4 regions of the Neobacillus sp. SRL179 genome follow, and region 1 is predicted to be linked to each of the others. Evidence: riboswitches for the same ligand, from Rfam matches in the RefSeq annotation. Region 1 holds a riboswitch; each other region holds the start of a gene.
What was found. A riboswitch is a leader RNA that binds a small molecule or an ion and turns the genes downstream of it on or off. The one in region 1 is predicted to bind S-adenosylmethionine.
Positions count from the first base shown of each region.

Region 2: another riboswitch for S-adenosylmethionine. It lies ahead of metK (methionine adenosyltransferase); the one in region 1 lies ahead of AC4E8C_RS19530 (O-acetylhomoserine aminocarboxypropyltransferase/cysteine synthase family protein).
Region 3: another riboswitch for S-adenosylmethionine. It lies ahead of AC4E8C_RS11785 (hypothetical protein); the one in region 1 lies ahead of AC4E8C_RS19530 (O-acetylhomoserine aminocarboxypropyltransferase/cysteine synthase family protein).
Region 4: another riboswitch for S-adenosylmethionine. It lies ahead of AC4E8C_RS03385 (methionine ABC transporter ATP-binding protein); the one in region 1 lies ahead of AC4E8C_RS19530 (O-acetylhomoserine aminocarboxypropyltransferase/cysteine synthase family protein).

Region 1 is NZ_OZ481792.1:3,921,174-3,925,186, forward strand. Features, by position in the region: gene AC4E8C_RS19530 (O-acetylhomoserine aminocarboxypropyltransferase/cysteine synthase family protein) at 1-1,267, opposite strand, end outside; SAM riboswitch class I at 1,329-1,430, opposite strand; gene AC4E8C_RS19535 (hypothetical protein) at 1,511-1,864, opposite strand; gene AC4E8C_RS19540 (nuclease-related domain-containing protein) at 2,138-3,061, shown strand; gene AC4E8C_RS19545 (thioredoxin family protein) at 3,380-3,688, opposite strand; gene AC4E8C_RS19550 (toprim domain-containing protein) at 3,694-4,013, opposite strand, start outside.
Region 2 is NZ_OZ481792.1:3,740,934-3,744,946, reverse strand. Features, by position in the region: gene pckA (phosphoenolpyruvate carboxykinase (ATP)) at 1-1,207, opposite strand, end outside; SAM riboswitch class I at 1,458-1,592, shown strand; gene metK (methionine adenosyltransferase) at 1,875-3,074, shown strand; gene asnB (asparagine synthase (glutamine-hydrolyzing)) at 3,317-4,013, shown strand, end outside.
Region 3 is NZ_OZ481792.1:2,375,034-2,379,046, reverse strand. Features, by position in the region: gene AC4E8C_RS11795 (MaoC/PaaZ C-terminal domain-containing protein) at 1-426, opposite strand; gene AC4E8C_RS11790 (hypothetical protein) at 549-887, opposite strand; SAM riboswitch class I at 1,108-1,210, shown strand; gene AC4E8C_RS11785 (hypothetical protein) at 1,309-1,641, shown strand; gene AC4E8C_RS11780 (hypothetical protein) at 2,073-2,516, opposite strand; gene AC4E8C_RS11775 (hypothetical protein) at 2,933-3,196, opposite strand; gene AC4E8C_RS11770 (hypothetical protein) at 3,393-3,824, opposite strand; gene AC4E8C_RS11765 (hypothetical protein) at 3,857-4,013, opposite strand, start outside.
Region 4 is NZ_OZ481792.1:686,094-690,106, reverse strand. Features, by position in the region: gene AC4E8C_RS03390 (helix-turn-helix domain-containing protein) at 1-739, shown strand, start outside; SAM riboswitch class I at 901-1,001, shown strand; gene AC4E8C_RS03385 (methionine ABC transporter ATP-binding protein) at 1,138-2,169, shown strand; gene AC4E8C_RS03380 (methionine ABC transporter permease) at 2,159-2,809, shown strand; gene AC4E8C_RS03375 (MetQ/NlpA family ABC transporter substrate-binding protein) at 2,827-3,669, shown strand; gene AC4E8C_RS03370 (M20 family metallopeptidase) at 3,761-4,013, shown strand, end outside.

The DNA.
Region 1 (4,013 bases):
TTTCGAGGTCATCAATGAGATCCTCTACATTTTCAATTCCAATTGAGAGACGGATTAAATCTTCTCCTACCCCGGCTGCTTTAAGCCCATCGGCATCCAACTGCTGGTGGGTCGTACTTGCGGGATGGATAATCAAACTCTTGGCATCCCCAACATTTGCCACATGTGCCCAAAGTGATAACGAATTGATGAGTTTTGCTCCTGCTTCTTTTCCACCTTTTATTCCAAACACTACCATGGACCCTGCACCTTTTGGTAAATACTTTTTGGCTAATTCATTATCAGGGTGCGAGGCATGGCCAGGGTAAGAGACCCATTCAACCGCAGGGTGGTTTAATAAATACTCAACCACTTCCTTTGTATTGGCTACATGCTCCTTCATCCGTACATGCAGAGTTTCCAGTCCTAGTGTAAACTGGAAGGCATTTTGCGGACTTAAAGCAGGACCTAAATCACGTAATAATTGAACCCGTGCTTTAATAATATAAGCAACAGCGCCTAATGCCTCTGCATAGACAAGACCATGATAGCTCTCATCAGGTGTCGTAAAGCCAGGGAATTTAGGGGAATTCCAATCAAAATGACCGCCATCCACAATAACTCCCCCCGTTGATGTTCCATTCCCTAAAAGCCATTTTGTTGCAGAGTGGACAACAATATCAGCCCCATGTTCAATTGGTCTGCACAGGTATGGTGTTGCAAATGTATTATCAATAATAAGCGGAACACCAGCTTCATGAGCAATATTGGCTACTTTCTCAATATCGAGTACCCGTAAGCTTGGGTTTCCGATGGTTTCTGCAAAGACTGCTTTCGTTTTTTCGGTAATAGCAGCCCGGAAGTTTTCCGGATTTTCAGCATCGACAAATTTTACATTGATGCCGTATTTCGGTAAGGTAACGGCCAATAAATTATAGGTGCCGCCATATAGATTGGAGGCAGAGACAATCTCGTCACCAGCTTCAGCAACGTTTAAAATCGCTAGGGTAATCGCAGCCATCCCGCTGGCAACAGCTAAAGCTCCAACTCCCCCTTCTAATAATGCTACTCGGTCTTCAAAAACAGTGGTCGTCGGATTATGAATCCTCGTGTATATGTAGCCCGGCTCTGCTAAGCTAAATAAGTTGGCCGCATGTTCTGTATTTTTAAACTGATAAGCATTATTTTGATAAATTGGTACTGCCCGGGCACCCGTAACAGGATCTGGTGACAACCCTCCATGAACACTCAAAGTTTCAAAGCGATATTTCTTTTGATTTTCTGCCATTACATTCGTTCCTCCCTTTTATGAAATAACCCCCACTTCTTTAAGAAGAGGGGGTGCGCTCTTCTTATCGCTCAGAGTGTTTAGCTCTGCTGGAATTAGCACCGTGTTTCAAACCGGTTGCCGGGCTTCAAAGGGCCAGTCCCTCCGCCGCTCTTGATATGAATATGTCATTCATTTGTTGCAATTGATTGAATATTTTAAATAAACAATACAGTAAGTTTAATTCCGAGTCAATACCTTTGATTAAATTACTTTTGCGAAATTTTGCTGTGCTTTTGTTAAAAAGAAGAGGGATTCTAGCAATAGGGTAATTCTAAGCGGCATAGCTATGCTTAGCTGACCTCGATGTTCTAAATCCCGCAGTCTACTCGTTCCTTCAAACAGTTGTTTCATGGCCTGCTTGTTTCCTCGGATTTCGTAATTGCCCTGTGGAACTTCATGATTTTGCAGAATACTGATGGAGCCGTGTTTAATTTCTAATTGAACTGTTTCCAGCTCGCATTTTATGGTGACCCTCACATCAGCCTGTTGGATTAATGAAAGTACATGTCCTGCTTCGTAGAATTTTTCTATAAAATTTTCAACTAATTCTATCATCCCTACCACTCCGGTCTACATTTTATATTGTAGTAATTCCGCAGTATATGAGGGAATCCTCCAATAAACCGCTCGACAATTCTTTTGGTCTTTTGGAAATTTCCTGAGAAATATGTCGGATTATGAGGTTTGTTGGATAAATAGATAAGGTGTATCCACATTCTGTTGCTCGACAGCTCCTGGTCAAAAGATAGAAATTTTTGTCAAAAAGTATTCAAATATTCATCTTCGGAGATCTATCCCTTTTTAATAAAATAGAGTAGGAGGTGAAATATGTTTTATAAACCAAGAACTGAGTCTGATGAAATTAGAATGTTAAGAGTTTTAAACAAACACATGGTGTTAGAGGAAGAGTGGAAACAGCGCTATTATAATCTCGTAAAGGGGTTTGAAGGTGAGGTGATGTTTGATTCTTTAACAGAGAAGCTTCGATGTCAAAGTTTGATTGTAAATGATTTGCGCCTAGAGACAAGTGGGGCGAAATTCCAACTAGATTCGGTGCTGATTTCCCAAGAGCCACTATACCTGTTTGAAGTGAAGAATTTTGAAGGTGATTATTTCTTTGAAAATGGTCGATTCTATCACATGGTTACAAAAAAGGAAATAAATAACCCACTCTTACAACTAGAACGAAGTGAATCCTTGTTGCGGCAGTTGCTCCATAAAATTGGAAACCGAATCTCCATTGAACCGTATGTTGTGTTTATTAACCCCGAGTTTACCTTATATCAAGCCCCTCAGAATAAACCCATTCTTTATCCAAATCAACTTCCTAGGTTTATGAAAAGAATAAACGATAGACCATCCACTTTAACTGGGCGCCACAAGAGTTTAGCAAATAAATTAGTTTCTTCGCACCAGATTAATATCGATTTCAAAAGACCTGAATATAACTACAGTTCGTTAAGAAAAGGAATAACTTGCGCCGACTGCCACTCCTTTACGGTACATGTGGAGGATAAGAAATTAATTTGTGATCCATGTGGGCATGAAGAATTAGTGGATACAGCTATATTACGAGCTGTTGAGGAGCTAAAATTATTATTTACGGATGAAAGGATTACTACGAATAAGGTGCAGGATTGGTGTGGGGTAATTAAGTCGGAAAAGACGATTAGGAGGGTGCTAATGAGGAATTTTAGTTATATCGGGAAGAAAGAATACCAATTTTTAGAAAGGATTAAACGACAAGATTAGGGCATTATTTTAATTTCAAAGTGAATAAGATTGTTTTTGATTCATTTAGAACTATGCACTCTTCACAGTTCCCGTGTTTCTCTTTTGGTAAGCTCCACGGGCACTGTCGACTCTTCACAGTTCCCGTACTTCTCTTTTTGGAGGCTCCACGGGCACTGTCGACTCTTCACAGTTCCCGTACTTCTCTTTTTGGAGGCTCCACGGGCACTGTGCACTCTTCACAGTTCCCCCGCTCCTCTTTTTGGAGGCTCCACAGGCACTGTCATCTCCTCACAATGCTTTATTAGCAGAAAAAGCAGACGCCCGCTCGCATCTGCTTCACCCTAAATACTGTTTTATTTTCCCCAACAAGTAAGGAACTGAATGAAAAGCGTATATGGTTTCCTGCACCGTGCCGTTTTTCACAAACAATAGACAAGGTACACTTTCAACCGCAAAATCCTTAGCCAAATCAGGATAAAAATTTAGGTTCATTTTTCCCATTTTAAGATCTACAAGCTCCTCTACGACTTGCAGCATCCGCGACGCTACTTGGCAGGTGCCGCATAGAGGGGTATAAAAATAGACTAGGCCGCTTTCATGAAGATCGAGAAAGGTTGTTAATTCTGTTCGTTTCCATTCATTCATATACATTAACTCATTTCTAAATACTCTGTGTGAACATCAATATTAGCCCCTAAAAGGACAGTCGCTAGATGGTGTACAGGTGCGGTTGCGACTTCGCGATACATCCGGTCTATATACAGATGTTCAGCTTGTGGGAATTCCCGTTTGAATTGTTTGCGGAGCTTCTCACCAGATGCATCTGCATCGACAAGGATATAAACATCCTTATCCTCAAGAAACTCAATTAGTTCTTCTAATTTGGTATGACTAATTGTTCCATTGGTACAAATAATTTCAACGGGTTCCTTCACAATATTTTTTACCTTATTTTTATCCGATTTTCCTT
Region 2 (4,013 bases), 180 kb from region 1:
TCGCAGGGAGCGGCAGGAATGGAGCACCAAAGCAAGTGGAAAAAGTTGCTTGAGGTGATGTGACTCCTCGTTCAGTACCGGCCAGTTTAGAAGTATATCCGCTTAAAAAGTGATACATTGCCTGTTCTTTTGTTAATTTCGCGATTGGAGGCAATACTCCGAAGGCATCAGCCGTTAAAAAAACGATTGTATTTGGATGCCCAGCAATACTTGGCTGAATGATATTATCAATGGCTTCCATTGGATATGCAGCTCTAGTATTTTCTGTTAATTCACCATCGTCATAATCTGGGATTCTTGATTCAGGATTAATCGTGACATTTTCAAGTACCGTTCCGAAACGAATAGCATCAAAAATTTGCGGTTCTTTTTCTCGTGAAAGATTGATACATTTAGCGTAGCAGCCCCCCTCCATATTAAAGACCCCGTTGGAGGACCAGCCATGTTCATCATCGCCGATAAGACGGCGGTTGGCATCAGCTGAAAGGGTGGTTTTTCCTGTTCCAGACAAACCAAAGAATAAGGCAACATCGCCTTCAAGACCGACATTTGCGGAACAATGCATCGGGAAAATATTATTTTCCGGTAATAAGTAATTCATGACAGAAAAAATGGATTTTTTCATTTCACCCGCATATTCCGTCCCGCCAATTAAAACAATCCTGCGTTCAAAAGAGATGATAATAAAGGTTTCAGAGTTTGTACCATCAGTGGAGGGATCAGCCTTAAAATTTGGTGCGGAAATAACTGTAAACCCTGCCTCATGTGTGAGTAATTCGTCTTCTGTTGGCCGAATGAATAACTGTTGTACGAATAGATTGTGCCATGCATACTCATTTATTATCTGGATGGGCAAACGGGACTTTTTATCTGCACCGGCAAAGCCTTTAAATACAAAAATTTCCTCTTGTAGTTTTAAGTGATCAAGAACTTTATGATACAGGTTTGTAAAAATTTCTTCAGAAATAGGTTGATTCGTCCCCCAGGCAATTTTATCCTTAGTGGTTTCCTCAAGGACAATAAATTTGTCTTGTGGTGATCGGCCTGTGTATTTACCAGTAGAAACACTGACAGCCCCTGTTGAAGTTAGTGTACCCTCATTGCGGCTAAGGATCCTTTCAACAAGTTGTGGAACTGATAATTGTACTTGAACATTAGCATCTTGCAACAGTTGTTTTAATTCATTGGGAATATGAACAGAATTCATTTACTGAAACCTTCCTTTATCCATGTTTTATGTTTATTATGCTAAATAGTATAACACATTTTGTTAATTATTCTATACTATTCTGAAAATTCAACAAAAGTTATTGCTTTTATTGTAGGGATTAGGTCTTGTAATATTAGGTATTATATATATATAGGAAGAAAAATAGATTGCTCAAAGGATTTTGTTGGAAAAATTCCATTGACATTGCTCGATAAGGTAGGTTATGATTTACCCTTGAACGGATACTCTCTTATCCCGAGCTGGTGGAGGGACAGACCCAATGAAACCCAGCAACCTGCACACGAAAAATAGATGGATCAAAGAAAATTTTTCGGGCAAAGGTGCTAAATCTGAAGCAAGGCAAGTCCTTGAACGATAAGAGTGAAAGGCACGCAAAACTTTTGCTATCAACCTTTCCTCAAAATGGAAAGGTTTTTTTGTATTTTAGCATAAATTTTTCGTGCTACATAATCGCTGCTATTTATTCCATCGTTTAAATTTTCTATGGGATTTCTTCACGAATATGGTTTAACTAATAATAATCCCATGTTTATTTCATACTACTAAGGGAATGAGTTCCGTATCAACTCGAGGTTAAATGGCAAGGTTGTTATTATCTCATACATATAACCTCACCTTATTCAAAAATAAAGGAGGAATTCAGATGTCAACAAAACGTCGTTTGTTCACTTCTGAATCAGTTACTGAAGGTCATCCCGACAAGATCTGTGACCAAATTTCTGATTCCATTTTAGATGCTATTCTTGCAAAAGATGCTAACGCTCGTGTGGCTGCAGAAACTTCTGTAACCACAGGTTTAGTATTAGTTGCTGGAGAAATCACTACATCTACTTACGTTGATATCCCCAAAATTGTTCGTGAAACCATAAAAGGGATCGGCTATAATCGTGCAAAGTACGGCTTCGACTCCGAAACTTGTGCGGTTTTAACCTCCATTGATGAACAATCACCAGATATTGCAGCGGGCGTTAACCAGGCGCTAGAGGCACGTGAAGGCCACATGTCTGAGGAGGAAATTGAGGCAATTGGTGCAGGGGACCAAGGTTTAATGTTTGGATTTGCTTGTAATGAAACAAAAGAACTTATGCCACTGCCCATTTCACTTGCACATAAGCTTGCCCGCCGCTTAACAGAAGTGCGGAAAGAAGATATATTACCATACCTTCGTCCAGATGGAAAAACCCAAGTAACAGTTGAATATGATGAAAATGATAAACCAGTTCGGATTGATACCATCGTTATTTCAACACAGCACCATCCAGAAGTTACTCTAGAACAGATACAACGAAATGTTAAGGAATATGTTATTAATCCAGTGGTTCCTCAAGAACTAATCGATGAAAATACAAAATATTTTATTAATCCAACAGGACGTTTTGTTATCGGAGGACCACAAGGAGATGCCGGCTTAACAGGCCGGAAAATTATTGTTGATACGTATGGCGGCTATGCACGTCATGGCGGCGGCGCTTTCTCTGGAAAGGATCCTACCAAAGTTGACCGTTCAGCGGCATATGCAGCTCGTTATGTAGCAAAAAATATTGTCGCAGCAGGACTTGCTGAAAAGGTAGAAGTTCAGCTTGCTTATGCGATTGGTGTTGCACGACCGGTCTCCATTTCAGTTGATACTTTTGGTACAGGTAAAGTAAGCGAGGATCAATTGGTTGATTTAGTTAGTGAAAATTTTGATCTTCGCCCAGCCGGAATTATTAAAATGCTGGATCTTCGCCGCCCCATCTACAAAAAAACAGCGGCTTACGGTCACTTTGGACGTACAGATGTTGATCTTCCATGGGAACGCACAGATAAAGCAGACACTTTACGTCAGCAAGCCAACCTTTAATTAACGGAAGCGTGATGATGGAAAACGGAGTTGCATTTCAAGATGTAACTCCGTTTTTTATTTTTCGTCAGTATTAGCGTAGTATGGAATACAATGTTTAAGTAGGTCTATAGAAGTGAAAACTGTAATTACATGAAATTTCCTACTGTTCGGTGTGCAAATTTGACTGTTTTAGTGGTAGTATTAGAGAGGTGTTTTTTTAAAAGACCTTTTAATTTAAATTGGAGTAGGTGAGGTACATAATGTGTGGTTTTATCGGTTGTGTACACGACATAACACAAAACTATAGTGAAGAACAAAAACAGCAGTTTAAAAAAATGAACGATATAATTACCCATCGCGGACCAGATGATGATGGCTTTTATTATGATGACCATATTCAATTTGGTTTTCGCCGCTTAAGTATTATTGATATTGAGAGCGGTCACCAGCCGCTTACGTATGAAAATGAGCGCTATTGGATTATCTTTAATGGTGAAATTTACAACTATGTGGAGCTTCGTGAAGAATTGCTCAAAGAAGGATTATCATTCGCGACAAGTTCTGATACAGAAGTGATTATTGCCTTATATAGTCATATGAAAGAAAAGGCAGTTGAAAAACTGCGCGGAATGTTTGCCTTCGTCATTTGGGATAAACAAGAACAAACGCTGTATGGTGCTCGTGACCCATTTGGAATTAAACCCTTCTTTTATTTTGAAGATGGCGACCGAACATTTTTTGGTTCTGAAAAGAAAAGCATTTTGCTTGCGTTAGAAAATGATGTGTTGAATTATGATTCCTTACAGCATTATTTAACTTATCAATTTGTCCCTGAACCATTTACCTTATCAGAGGGAATTAATAAGCTTGAACCTGGTCATTTTTTCACAAAAAAGATTGGCTCTAAAATGGAAATTAAAAAGTATTGGAAGGCACATTTTAACCCTGTCCATAAAT
Region 3 (4,013 bases), 1.5 Mb from region 1:
CTATGAACTGTGACTCGGTAAAATAAGGATCACAACCTGTCCTTTGACCACTTCATTTCCAAATTGGTTAAAACAACTAACCTTTTGAGTTACCCAGTTTCGGTCAGGGTTAATATCAATAATTTCAAGTTCTGCAGTAATTTCATCACCTATATGGACTGGTTGATAAAAAACTACTTCTTTTTGTAGTAATACACATGCAGTTCCAGGCAATTTTTGGCTAATAACCTGCGTAATTAGACCTTCCGTAAGTAAACCAGGAACAAGCGGTTTGGAGGAAATACCCTTCCAATCATTCTCAACTTCTTGATATATAGGACTAAAATCTCCCGTTAATTCGTTACACAATTTGACATCATTTTCATTAAATGTTCGTTTTAGTCTAGCGATTTGTCCGATAAACAATTTTTCAATAATTACACTCATGGTATACTCTCCCACAGTATGAATATTTTGAATATTTGGTCTTAATTATACTATACTTTTTGGAATGTTTAAATGCAAGTGAACCTCTTTCCAATTAATACAATTAAAATCGGAGTGCCATTTTAATGGCTTGCGTTCTCCATCCACTCAACCAATTTCTTAAATTGACCATTTATGCGAAAAGCTTCTGCCTCTTGTTTCATTTGTTGATTTCGTTTAAAACTAGAAGTCTTTCTATCCTTTATTTCAGTTGAATGCTCCTTCAGTTTATAGGCTATTGTTAATGTATCTTCATATATCTTCTTCATATCCCATTGCTCGGAATCTTTTTTTCTCGATATTAACCTTGAGCCAGAACCACCTTTGTACTCTACTTCCCACGTATAATTTAAGTTCAATTCACAGAACATGTAATCTATGATACAGGCAAGAGTTTTTCGATCTACTAAAACATTCCTCACTTTTTCCTGAAATCATTTTCTTAGACCTGCCATATTCTAAATTCATATCCTATCCAAGCATGGACAATTAACACCTTCAATTTTATGACAATACGTTTCGTCAGTAACACCAGAAGACTTAAGAGATTAGGAGAAAGAGAATGAATATATCATTTTTTCAGGATAGTTATTAATTTGACAGATACCTAATTGTTGTTGTTATAATATAGATAATTCAATAAGGTTATCAAGAGTGAACGAGAGTCCTGGCTCAAGGAATTCACAGCAACCTGCCAATTGGTAAGGTGCTCCAACCAGCAAAGCAATGCTTTGAATGATAATGATCGGCTTAGGCTCTTTGTTGCGTTCATATGCAATAAAGAGCTTTTTTCGTTGCCTTCGTTTTAGTAACCTATTGATTTAATAAATAGGAGGACAAAAGATGAATACTTCAGGATTTATAAGAGGAATGATGTCAAAAAATATGGAGGGAGAAAAATTTTTCCTTTATGTTGCTACTTGCATTGAAAAAGAACTACAGGAATGGGATCCAGATTTTAAAGTAATGGTAATGAAGCTCAAGAACTATGAATTGTTTGTTACAGGTAACCAAGAATCACTCCAAGTTACTATTACAGAAAAAGAGATAAAAACACTTCAACAAAGAGGTCCGTATGCTCTAGATAGAAAAATTTGGAGGGAGCTAGAACAACAAGGCCTTCAGATAATACGAGGTTCTGGAAATTATTTAGGACATGTATTTATGGTAAAGTAAGATATCTAGGAAATTTAAGAGCTGCCCCCAAGCACAGTAATGCACTTGTGGTTAGGTCCTTTAATTCAGAAAGTTGACATTATATATGTGAGTGAACGCTTGGGGTACGGCAAAATTGAAACGACATATTAGTACTATTCTCACGGGATAAAGGAGCTGCGGGAGGAAGAATAGAAACTAGCGATTGATTCCTCGAGAATATATAGCTCAGTTTAAATAAAGATTGTTGTGGTTTGTTTATGATATATGAAAGGTGTCGTTGCGCGAATACCAGCATCAATTATCGGGAGTAATGTAGTGGCTAATTAAATACGTGTTAGAAAAACAAAACTGTAACTCACACTACTTACCAGCAGGGTGAGTTGTTTTTTGTTTAATGAGTATAGCTTATGGATGTTTAGTTGAATTAGAATAATACTCTAGTGTTAAAATTAAACTTCCCAACTACTTATAATCTCAGACACCTTACTTCCTTTTACAAAAAATACTGCAATGTCTATAGAATCAAGAAAAGGTTTAATTTTGTTTATTAATTCTCGATGATCTCTATTATCTGGAATTGCAAACGCTGTTTTATATATGTACTCATCTAACTTGGGCATAGAGAGTGTTTCAGCTGTGGCAAATAGGAGTTCCGATATATGAACTTTTATTTGACTTCTATCAAATGGTTTACCGTATCTTTTTGAAGAAGAATCGGAACTAGTTTCCCCTATGGCCTCGATAAAAAGTCTTATGTCATTGTTAGAGTTTGTTTTCTTTGCGATTACATCCTTTCCTGAATGCTTAATTTCTTTCTTTCGATTTATGATCATATAACCCCTTTCTACTAAATCTTGGCAAACGGCATCAATGACATCTAATTCAAACAACAAGGAAAACACAACCTTTCTCTTTTCATTTCTACATATGTGAGTCTTGATTAAATTATATTATTCTAGAAAATCAAAGGCATAGCCTTTTACATTCCCTTTATAATTGGCTTTTAATAAAATAAACTTATTTCTACACCTTACAACTACAAGCCTTGTAAACGATGTGGAAAGCAATTCCGGCCCACCTCTAGGGTTAATAGATAATGTAGTGATCTATGTAAGGTTTCTGCTAGGAGACATTCCTATAGAATAACAAATATAAAACGTTGAATAAGCCACTTAAATAACAACATTTTGAGTGCTGAAACCAGGCCATTACAGGGGTAAAATTCGCGAAAGGGGTTTAAGTAGTTTGGCAGCGGCCCCACCTAAAAACAGTTGTTTTCCCCTGTCTAAGTTCGCCAGCCCCCTGTAGATTAGCCCCTATTCTCTAATTCTTCGTTTCTTTGTCTTAATTCATCATTAGCTGATTTTATTTCTGTATTTAGGTAGTTTATTTGTGCCGTCAATTCTGATAGCTCATTCAAGTAATCCTCAAGTTTATTATGAATTTCCTCAGTAGTATAACTCCCATAATATCCTCCACTACTGTAACTACTGTCATTACTGTCCAAAAGAAGTTTAGACCCTATACCTAGCCCTACACCTATTAACCCTTTAAATAGATCTTTTCCAGACATAGCCCTTTCCCCCCCATTTCTATAAACTTTAAATTCTTCCTTTATTATCATGATAGTTTTTATTGTAGTCAATAAATGTTTGAAAGTTTAGAAATCTGTTGTAAAAATTTATAAAAGCAACTCCAATATTTCAATTTGAATAATCAAGAGGTACCCTTACCGGCTATACAGTTGGAAATATATTTGTTAGAAAATTTTATAACTTCGAATTCCAATATTCCACAAAAGCTCTGTAACCCTTCTCAGTTATAAAATATGGAATCAACTGCTCTCCCCTTAGCTTATAAGAATAAATGGAGGGTTTACCCAACCGAAATGCTTTTTCCATTCTGTGATTGCCATCTATGATAGAAAATATTCCAGGACGGATTTCAGCTTGGACTATAATACTATCTATATTAACAGTAGGTAAATGGTCTTCATTTAAAGATGAATGAAGTCCATGCCACTTAAACCATTCATTAATATTTATGTATTCTTTAGCAACAACTAGTTTCCCACAATGAATGTCTTCCAAAATTCTAGATATATTAAAATGAAATACTCCATTTCGAAATATTTCATCGTTTTCTTTAACAGGGCAGGATTCATATAATTTCTTTACATGCATCATTCTTGATTGACTCATCAATTCTCTCTCCTTCCAACTATCAAAAACTCCTACAAATGATGAATCGATGATATTACTTCAAGATACTGTCTGCGTTTCTTTGAAATTTCTGCATATTCATCGTATATCAATTCTTCATAATCAAAACTTTGGTTGCTTTCCATTGTATCGTAGTATTTTTTGTTTAAAACCTCCATTACGACTTCA
Region 4 (4,013 bases), 1.8 Mb from region 1:
ATATCTAAAGACAAAAAATCTCCAACAATTAGAAATACTTGCAGAAGATTTAGGTATTCAACCCCATTCTTTTCACATGACGGCTTTAATCGAGCTTGATGGCATTCCCGATCTGCAATCACTTGAAAACCACGCCATGCTGCTGCTCACACACCTGAAGAAGAAGTTACCTATAAAAAACAGGCTTCTTTTTAACTATAATAACAAAATTACCATTTTTTCCACCTCACTTAACGGAGACAATGAAGGCCACTTTATTGAGATGGTGGAGAGTGCCATTAGTTGGTGGAATCAGCAGTTTCCAGTATCAGCTAGAGCGGGGCTCTGCACAGGACATTATTATCCAGAACAAGCAGAAGAAAATCACGGAAAAGCCGAAAAGGCCCTTCTTCAATTAAAAAAACAAAAGAAAAAGGGCGTCCTGCATTACAGGGATATCGGGATCAGCCGGCTATTTTTGCATCACCACTCAGAAGAAATCACCTCGTTTCTAGAAGAAACGTTTTCTGAAGTTTGGAAGGATCAACATAAATACGGGGAACTTTTTCATACTCTTTTATCGTTTATCCAAAATAATCGTTCTATGACCAATACGGCTATCGACTTACATATTCATGTAAATACACTCTATAACCGGATTAAAAAAATCGAGGAAATTCTTCAATTAGATTTTAATCATTTTGAAGACTATTTAAAGGTGCAAATGGCCGTCTATCTCTATAAATCCTATATTAAATAAGATCAAGCGCGGCCCCAAAAATAGCCCAAAATATATAGTAAGCCATGCATCAGGGGGCAGGTATCAAAAATATTTTTTCAAAAACACTAGACATTTTTACTATAGTGCGATAAATTAATAAACAAGTTAAATTACTTAAAAAAGTGAATAAATTATAAATTTTCTTATCCAGAGAGGTGGAGGGACTGGCCCTTTGAAGCCTCGGCAGCGGAATCATATTGATTCTGTGCCAATTCCAGCAAGTGTACTTGAAAGATAAGAAGAGGATCTCCAGTTATTTAAATTCGCCCTCTTCTTATGTCTGAAGAGGGCTTTTATTATTTGTTGAATAATATTGGTTTTCACTCCCTGCTTGAAGTTTTACATAAAGGGATACTTCCCTCAAAGGAGATTACAGCATGATCGAATTTCAGAATCTTAAAAAGATTTACAAAAGCAACGGCCAACAAGTTGCCGCGTTGAATGGAATTGATTTAAAAATTAATAAAGGGGAGATATTTGGGGTCATTGGATTCAGTGGTGCGGGGAAAAGCTCACTTATCCGCTGTGTAAACTTACTAGAGCGTCCGACTTCAGGTAATGTGATTGTCGATGGTCATGACCTCACATCTCTTTCCGTAAAAGAAGTGCGGAAGATTAAGAAAAACATCGGGATGGTCTTCCAACATTTTAACCTATTAAACTCTAAAACAGTCTTTGCAAACGTGGCAATGCCCCTCGTGCTTGAAAAGCAGCCAAAGGAAATCATCAAAAAACGGGTTCAGGAATTATTAGAATTTGTTGGCTTGGCTGATAAAGCCGACTATTATCCTGACCAGCTTTCCGGAGGACAAAAGCAAAGAATTGGGATTGCTAGGGCACTGGCAACCCAGCCATCTATTCTCCTTTGTGATGAAGCTACATCAGCTCTCGACCCGCAAACCACGAGTTCAATTCTTCAGCTTTTGAAGAAAATTAATCAGGAATACAACATTACGATTCTCCTCATCACGCACGAAATGGCGGTAATCAGAGAAATCTGCGACCGAGTCGCAGTGATTGAAGCGGGAAAAATTATTGAAGAGGGGACAGTATTTGACGTCTTCTCAGCACCAAAGACACAAACAGCCAAGAACTTTGTCAGCACTGTCATGAACGACCAGCTGCCAGATTCAATCCTAAAAGTCATTGAAAAACATGAAGGAATGAACAAGGTTTTTCGTATCAATTTTGTCGGCAATTCTGCCGGCCAGCCGCTGCTTTCCGAGCTTGCGAAGCAATTTGATATCCATATCAATGTTTTGTTTGGCAACATTACCGAACTTCAAGGTACCCCATTTGGAAACTTAATCGTAGAGTTCCAGGGGGATGACAACGAAGTCATTCGGGCACTAACCTATATCAACGAGAAGAACATCAGTGTGAAGGAAGTGATTGCACATGCTAGTTAGTTCAGATCAAATCATTACAGCTTTAATGGAAACCATTCAGATGGTTGCCTTCTCGCTAGTATTTTCCGCCATTCTTGGATTACCGCTTGGAATTTTACTAGTTGTCACGAGGAAGGGCCACATTCTTGAGAATATCCCGTTTTTCACGATCTTAAGTGGGATTATTAATATTTTTCGCTCAGTTCCGTTCATTATTCTATTAGTGGCGATCATTCCGATTACACGCTTTATTGTCCATACGTCCATCGGAACGGCGGCCGCCATTGTACCGCTCGTCTTCTATGCAGGTCCTTACATTGCAAGATTAGTAGAGAATTGCTTGTTAGAAGTTGATCCTGGTGTCATTGAAGCAGCTGAGGCCATGGGTGCAACCCCGTGGCAAATTATTACGAAGTTTCTTGTTCCAGAGGCACTCGGTTCCCTCGTTCTCGCGCTTACCATTGCGACCATCGGGCTAGTCGGTGCCACCGCCATGGCTGGCACAGTCGGTGGCGGCGGAATCGGTGATCTAGCGATTACATATGGTTACCAGCGTTTTGATACGATCACGATGATTATAACCGTAGTCATTCTGATTGTGATTGTTCAAGGATTACAGTCATTAGGCAATATAGCAGCAAAGAAATTAAGACGTAGATAACGTAGGAGGAAAACAACATGAAAAAATTTTTATTCACCATTATTATTGTTGCATTAGCCGTATTGGGGGCTGGATGCTCTAGTCAATCAAAAGATAAAGCAGCTTCTGGTAAAGAGTCCGTAACGGTCAAGCTTGGGATTAGTGGAACGGATACGCGCCAGTGGGATTATGTAGCCAAGAAAGCAAAGAAAGAGGGCATCAATATTGAAATTGTAAAATTCTCTGATTATGTTGCTCCAAACACCGCTCTTGCTGAAGGTGAGCTTGATGCGAATGCATTCCAGACAGTGGCATATTTCGATGTCTTCATTAAAGAACATAAACTCGATCTTGTACCAATTGCCACAACGGTTCTTGCTCCAATGGGGATCTACTCTGACAAATATAAAGATGTAAAGGATATTCCGGATGGTGCCAAAATTGCTGTACCAAATGACGCATCTAACCAAGGCCGTGCATTACTGCTTCTTCAAGAAGCTGGCCTAATTAAGTTACCTAAAGACTTTGATCCAAATGGCTCACTTGACCAAGTGAAAGAAAATCCAAAAAATATTAAATTCGTTCCAGTGGTTCCGGCCCAAACGCCGCGCGTATTACCAGACGTAGCCGCTTCTGTTATCAATAATGGTGTTGCAAATGATGCCGGTCTTAAGCCTTTAAAAGATGCCATTTTCCATGAAAGTGAAACAGCTACACCATACATTAATATTATTGCTGTAAATAAAAAAGACAAAAACAACAAGACCCTTAAGCGAATTGCAGAACTTTTCCAAGAAGAGGACACAGCGAAATTTATTGAAAAAGAATACGATGGGAATTTAATCCCGACTTTTGTTCCTTTAAAAAATATCGGTTGGTAGGATGATCATACTTTTAAAACTACTAACTAACAATCTTAAGAGGTTTTTGCTCAAGCAGCAGGAACCTCTTTAAAAATGGAGGAGAGACAACATGACCGTATCAGTGCCATCATTCACAGCATTAAAAGAAACCATTATTACTAATGTAGAAAGCAATAAAGAGCGTTACCTTTCCACAAGCCACCAAATTCATGAAAAGCCGGAAATCGGCAATGAGGAATTTTTTGCATCCGGCTTATTAACGGACATTCTTGAAAGCGAAGGATTTGAGGTTGAAAAGGCTGTTGCCGGACATGAAACTTCATTTGTTGCTCGGAAAAAATCCTCCAAGCCAGGTCCTTCCA